DNA from 2 places in the Serratia sp. C2(1) genome. Region 1 is predicted to be linked to the other one. Evidence: predicted binding sites of a transcription regulator. Region 1 holds the regulator's gene; the other holds the start of a gene.
What was found. The regulator PurR, encoded in region 1, represses purine synthesis genes. The targets are predictions, from matches to a motif close to CANGCAAACGTTTGCNTG.

Region 1 (3,473 bases):
AAACAACGCCAGGCCAATCAGCAGCACGGGTTTACGGCCCAAATTATCGGAGAGCGGCCCCCAGAGCAGTTGAGCAAAGGCAAAACCGGCCAGGAAAATGCTCAGGCTGGCGCTGATTGCGCCGGCGGAAATTTGCAGATCTTGCTGCATGACGCCAAAAGCGGGCAGATACATGTCGGTGGCCAGGTAACCCAGCATGCTCAGGCCGGCAAGATAGAACATAAAACCAAAGGAATTTCGCATGGTATTTCTCATTAATATTTTATTGTCGCAGGTTTTTAGCGCCGGCAAGTGTATCCGGCTGGATCTCTGCTTGTGAAACGGTAATATTTGCGAAGTGCTGTTAAAAAAATTGAAGGCAAAACCATGTGGTCTGAATATTCTCTTGATGTAGTGGACGCGGTCGCTCGCACCGGCAGCTTCAGTGCGGCGGCGCAGGAACTGCACCGGGTGCCTTCGGCAGTGAGCTATACCGTGCGGCAACTGGAGCAATGGTTGGCGGTGCCGCTATTTGAGCGGCGTCATCGTGATGTAGAACTGACACCGGCCGGCGTGCTGTTTATTCAGGAGGCGCGTGGTGTCATCAAAAAAATGCTCGACACTCGCAGGCAGTGCCAGCAGGTGGCCAATGGTTGGCGCGGCCAATTGAAAATTGCGGTGGATATCATCGTCAAGCCGCAGCGCAGCCGCCGGCTGGTATTGGATTTTTATCGTCATTTCCCCGATGTTGAGTTGCTGATCCAGCCGGAAGTATTTAACGGCGTGTGGGATGCGTTGGTGGACGGCCGCGCCGATATGGCGATCGGCGCTACGCGAGCGGTGCCTGTCGGCGGCGGTTTTGCCTTTCGTGACATGGGCGATATGCGCTGGTTGTGTGTCGCCGGCCCGCAGCATCCATTGGCGGCGTTGGATGGCCTGCTGAACGATGATCAGCTCCGGCCTTTCCCTTCCCTGTGTCTGGAGGATACCTCGCGCAATCTGCCCAAACGGGTTACCTGGACGCTGGATAACCAGCGGCGGTTGGTGGTGCCGGATTGGGCATCTGCGGTGGATTGCTTGTGCGCCGGTTTGTGCGTCGGCATGATGCCTGCGCATCAGGTGCTGCCGTTGGTGCAGCGCGGTGAGTTGGTGGCGCTGCAACTGCAACAGCCATTTCCCGCCAGCCCCTGCTGCCTGACCTGGCAGCAGAATACCCCATCGCCGGCGATGGCCTGGCTGCTGGACTACCTGGGGGACAGTGAAACCTTGAATCAGGAATGGCTGAGCGAAGTGACGCCGGAAACCGCCCAGGCTCCCGGCGACGGTGTGACTAGCGGCGGTAATCGATGAAGGGGCCGTCGGCGACCGAGCGGCGTTCAACCAGCTTAGGATGCACTTCAATGACCTGCGACTCTTCACGCTTGCTGATGATGCGATCCAGCAGCATGGTGAACGCCATCTCGCCCAAACGCTCTTTGGGCTGATGGATCGTCGTCAGCGCCGGGGTGAAATAGCGCGCGTTGCGCACGTTATCGTAGCCGATAACTGAAATATCCTGCGGTACGCGCAGCCCCAGCTCATCGGCGGCGCAGATAGCGCCCATCGCCATAATGTCGCCGCCGCAGAATACCGCCGTTGGACGTTGTTTCTGCGACAATATCTGATGCATGGCCTTGTAGCCGGATTCCGGTTCGAAGTCGCCCTGAACAATCCACTCGTCGCGCACCTCGATATTGGCTTCTTCCATGGCTTTCAAAAAGCCCTGATGGCGGCCGCCGCCGGTATTGCGCGCCAATTGGCCCGGAATGGCGCCAATATCGCGGTGCCCGCGCTCGATCAGATAGCGGCCGGCCAGATAACCGCCTTCGAAGGCGTTGTCGATAATGGTATCGGTAAAATCGCCGCGTGCTGCGCCCCAGTCCATGACCACCATCGGGATGTTACGGTAATCTTCCAGCATCCCCAGCAATTGATCCGGGTATTCAGAGCACATCACCAGCAGGCCATCGACGCGTTTTTGCGCCAGCATCGCCAGATAAGCGCGTTGCTTGTCCAGGTTGTTGTGCGAATTGCACAGGATCAGCGTATAGCCTTTGCTGTAGCAGCTGTTTTCCACCGCCTCGATCACTTCGGCGAAATAGGGCGCTTCGCTGGAGGTGGCCAGCAGACCAATAGATTTGGTGTGATTGACCTTCAGGCTGCGCGCCACGGCGCTGGGAGAATAGTGCAGCTCTTTGATCGCGGCCCCAACGGCCGCTTTGGTCTCTTCGGCGACGAAACGAGTCTTATTGATGACGTGCGAAACGGTGGTGGTGGAAACGCCAGCGCGTTTGGCCACATCTTTAATCGTTGCCATGTAAAGAATGACTCCTGAGCTCACATGTTGCAGCATGTAAGTGTGATGTTAATCGTTTGCCTGCGTAGATCCTTCTTCCAAATAAGCGAAACTGAGTTTTTAGTGTGTTGAAGTCGTCAGCGCTTGGTCAGGAGGGGCATTTTGCCGGTACGCAGTTGTGAACTGCGAATTTTGTCCCATATTGAGCCAAAGTGGAAGAGGTAATCAGTATTATAAACCGGGAAATGATAACAAGATTTTATTGCCTAACTGTGGGAAAATGGTTTGACGCATTAATTGTGTGCCTTTTATCCTTGGGAAAACCCGTCTGAAAAGGAGTTGTAATGGATACCGATCTGAAAATGTCACTGTTCACTACTGTGTGCGCGCTGGCCGTTATTATCGCTTTTAGCTTCACTGCGGCGTTGAACTGATCCCCGGTTGTAATACAGGCGCAGCCTGCTGCGCCTGTTCGCGTTTCCTGCCATTACGTCATATTTTTTCACAAGCACCCAACTACACCCATGCCTGGAAATTTTTCATGCGGTTGGCTAACGCGTTGTCAGAGCGCGGCGAAAGCACCGAAGGACAGAACGATTGCCGTAGCTTGCGTGGAGTGCGGCCGGGGGAGTACCAGCCGCGGGGGATATTATCGAATGGTTTTCGGCGTTACCACACGGCGTGCGCCAATGTAGTGGTTTTGCCAGTAGTCGTTGTCCAGTTGGCTGATACGGATTTCCTCGCCCGTACGCGGTGACTGAATGAATTTGCCGTTGCCCAGATAGACGCCGACATGATCGGCCACGCCGCGGTTGTTGATGCGGAAGAACACCAGGTCACCGCTTTCCAGCTCGTTTTTCTTGATCGGCGCTGCGTCGCGCAGGTGATACATCTCGTTGGCGGTGCGCGGCATCTTGATTTTCACGACGTCTTTATAGGCGTAATAAATCAGGCCGCTGCAGTCGAAACCGGTTCTTGGCGAAGTCCCGCCCCAGCGATAAGGTTTGCCCATTTGATCCATCAGCTTGGCCATGGCGGTTTGCTTGGCGTGCTGATAGCGCTTTTTGTGCGCCGGGCTGAGTTTCAGTGGCTTATCGTCACGTACCAATTTGGCGGTGGCCATACCGGCTTCCCGATGGCGGCCATAGCCTTTTTTGTA
Region 2 (3,473 bases), 1.8 Mb from region 1:
TGGCTGTCGTTCAGCGTCAAATGCAGCTCTTCGGTGGCTTCGCCGATCACCGCATAAGGCGCGCGTTCACGGCGGCAAATTTCGTCAAACTGCGCCATCTGCGCCGGCGCAATCGCCATCACATAGCGTTCCTGCGATTCGTTGCACCACACTTCCAGCGGGCTCATGCCCGGCTCGTCGTTAAGGATATCGCGCAGTTCGAAACGGCCGCCGCGGCCGCCGTCGCTGACCAGTTCCGGCATAGCGTTAGACAGGCCGCCGGCACCGACATCGTGGATAAACAGAATCGGGTTTTGTTCCCCCAGTTGCCAACAGCGGTCGATCACTTCCTGACAACGGCGTTCCATTTCCGGGTTGTCGCGCTGCACCGAGGCGAAGTCCAGATCGGCATCGGACTGACCGGACGCCATGGAAGAAGCCGCACCGCCACCCAGACCGATATTCATCGCCGGGCCGCCCAGCACCACCAGCTTGGCGCCCACGGTAATTTCGCCTTTCTGCACGTGATCGGCGCGGATGTTGCCGATACCGCCCGCCAGCATGATCGGCTTGTGGTAGCCGCGAAGTTCGACGCCGTTGTGGCTGTTGACCTGCTCTTCATAGGTACGGAAGTAACCTACCAGCGCAGGACGACCGAATTCGTTGTTGAACGCCGCACCGCCCAATGGGCCGTCGGTCATGATATCCAGTGCGGTAACGATGCGATCCGGTTTGCCGAAGTCCTGCTCCCACGGCTGTTCGAAGCCGGGAATACGCAGGTTGGAAACCGAGAAGCCCACCAGACCGGCCTTGGGCTTGGCACCGCGGCCGGTGGCGCCTTCGTCGCGGATCTCGCCGCCGGAACCGGTAGCGGCACCCGGCCATGGGGAGATCGCCGTCGGGTGGTTATGGGTTTCCACCTTCATCAGGATATGCGCATCTTCCTGATGGTAGTCATACTGGCCGTTTTCCGGTGCGGCGAAGAAACGGCCGACCTGAGAACCTTCCATGACCGCCGCGTTGTCTTTATAAGCAGACAGAACGTAATCCGGCGTCTGCTCGAAGGTATTTTTGATCATTTTGAACAGCGACTTCGGTTGCTGTTCGCCGTCGATGATCCAGTCGGCGTTGAAAATCTTGTGGCGGCAGTGCTCGGAGTTGGCCTGCGCGAACATATAGAGTTCGATATCCGTCGGGTTGCGCCCCAGACCGGTAAAGGCATTCAGCAGATAGTCGATTTCATCCTGCGCCAGCGCCAGCCCCAGTTTGAGGTTGGCCTGTTCCAGCGCGCTGCGCCCTTCGCCCAGCACATCGACCGTCTGGTACGGCGCCGGCTGATGCTGAGCAAACAGTTGTTCTGCCTGCTGCAGTTCGCTGAATACCGTTTCCATCATGCGATCGTGCAGCAATGCGGCAAGCTGTTGCCACTGCGCTTCGGTCAGCGTCGGTGCCTTGACGTAAAACGCCAGGCCGCGCTCCAGCCGCACCACCTGCTTCAAACCGCAGTTGTGGGCGATATCGCTGGCTTTGGAAGACCAGGGTGAAATGGTACCCGGACGCGGCGTCACCAACAGCAGGCGGCCTTCAGGGGCATGTTCGGCGAGAGAGGGGCCGTACTTGAGCAGGCGCGTGAGCTTGCCATGTTCTTCGGCACTCAGCGGTGCGCTAACATCGGCAAAGTGGACGTATTCGGCGTAGATATCACTGACCGGAAGTTGAGCGTCCTGACAGCGGGACAGCAGTTTGGTAATGCGAAAAGCCGACAAAGCGGGCGAACCACGCAGTATTTCCATAATCAAAGTTCTCTCGTCTTCGAAGCAACTGACTTCAGCACTTCTTTGGGCGCAACAGGGGAAAACGCGCGCCATTATAGAGAATCTGCGCCGCCGACGAAACCGTTTGCGCAGCTATTATTGATAAAAGCTGTCGCCCCCCTCGAATTGTCATAACGTGTCAATAAAGTTGCACGCTGGCGTTTTGTTGCGCAAAATGCTCCCGCACTGGTGATTTAACCATAAGAAAAGCCTGACTCCCGGTCACCGGAGCACCCGTACCACCACTGGATAACTATTTGAAACGCCTAAAAATAAACTACATTCTCATCGGTGTTGTTACCTTGCTTCTGGCGCTCGCCCTGTGGCCCAATATTGCCTGGCGCGGTGGTCAGGGCGGGCAGCTCGAAGAGATCAAATCCCGTGGCGAGCTACGTATCAGTACGCTGAACACGCCGCTAACCTATTTCACCACCAAACAGGGGCCGGGTGGGCTCGATTACGAGCTGGCGAAACGCTTCGCCACTTACCTGGGCGTGAAGCTGGTGGTGATCCCGCACAACAATATCAATGACCTGTTCGACGATCTGGACGATGACGACGCCGACCTGCTGGCCGCCGGCCTGATCTACAACCGGGATCGCCTCAGCCGCGCACGCACCGGCCCGGCCTATTATTCCGTCTCCCAGCAGTTGGTCTATCGCCTGGGCACCCCACGGCCAAAAACCTTTGCCGATATTAAAGGCAAGCTGGCGGTCGCCTCCGGTTCCGCGCATGTCAGCACGCTGAAACAGCTTAAGCAAAGTAAATTCCCGGACCTCAGTTGGGAAGCCTCCAGCGATCTGACCTCAAAAGAGCTGCTGGAGCAGGTGGCCGACGGCAAACTGGACTATACCCTCGGCGACTCCGTGACCATCGCCCTGCTGCAGCGCATCCATCCGCAGCTGGCGGTCGCGTTCGACGTTACCGATGAAGAGCCGGTCACCTGGTATCTGAAGCGCGGCAACGACGACAGCCTGTATGCGGCGATGCTGGATTTCTATAGCCAGATGGTAGACGACGGCACGCTGGCGCGGCTGGAGGAGAAGTATCTCGGCCACGTCGGCAGTTTCGATTACGTCGATACCAGAACCTTCCTGTCGGCCATCGACTCGGTGCTGCCAACCTTCCGCTCGCTGTTTGAAAAGTACGCCAATGAGATCGACTGGAAATTGCTGGCGGCCATCGCCTATCAGGAATCGCACTGGAACCCGCAGGCAACCTCCCCCACCGGCGTACGCGGCCTGATGATGCTGACGCGGGCCACCGCCGACGGCCTGGGGGTCAACGATCGTCTGGATCCCGAGGAAAGCATTCAGGGCGGCGCACTTTACCTGCAGAGGTTAATGGCCAAGGTGCCCGACAGCGTGCCGGAAGACGAACGCATCTGGTTCTCGCTGGCGGCGTACAACATGGGCTGGGGCCATATGCTCGACGCCCGCAAGCTGACCAAAATGCAAAAAGGCAACCCGGACAGCTGGGTGGACGTCAAACAGCGCCTGCCGATGCTCAGCCAAAAACGTTATTACCCGCAGTTGACCTACGGCTATGCGCGCGGGCGCGAAGCCTATAACTACGTGGAAAACATTCGCCGCTATCAGGTCAGCCTGGTCGGCTATCTGCAAGAAAAAGAGAGGAAGGCGGCGCAGGAAGCGGCCGAACGGGAAGCGCTGGGGAAAGGCT

Region 2: a site for PurR is predicted at 1,868-1,885, ahead of purL (phosphoribosylformylglycinamidine synthase). Genes of this name have one in related genera too.

What each region holds. Positions count from the first base shown of each region.
Region 1 covers NZ_JAZFBA010000001.1:1,873,973-1,877,445, reverse strand. Annotated here, with positions in the region: gene punC (purine nucleoside transporter PunC) at 1-243, opposite strand, end outside; gene punR (DNA-binding transcriptional activator PunR) at 367-1,329, shown strand; gene purR (HTH-type transcriptional repressor PurR) at 1,310-2,335, opposite strand; gene cydH (cytochrome bd-I oxidase subunit CydH) at 2,659-2,748, shown strand; gene V2S86_RS08690 (C40 family peptidase) at 2,964-3,473, opposite strand, start outside.
Region 2 covers NZ_JAZFBA010000001.1:95,886-99,358, reverse strand. Annotated here, with positions in the region: gene purL (phosphoribosylformylglycinamidine synthase) at 1-1,772, opposite strand, end outside; gene mltF (membrane-bound lytic murein transglycosylase MltF) at 2,051-3,473, shown strand, end outside.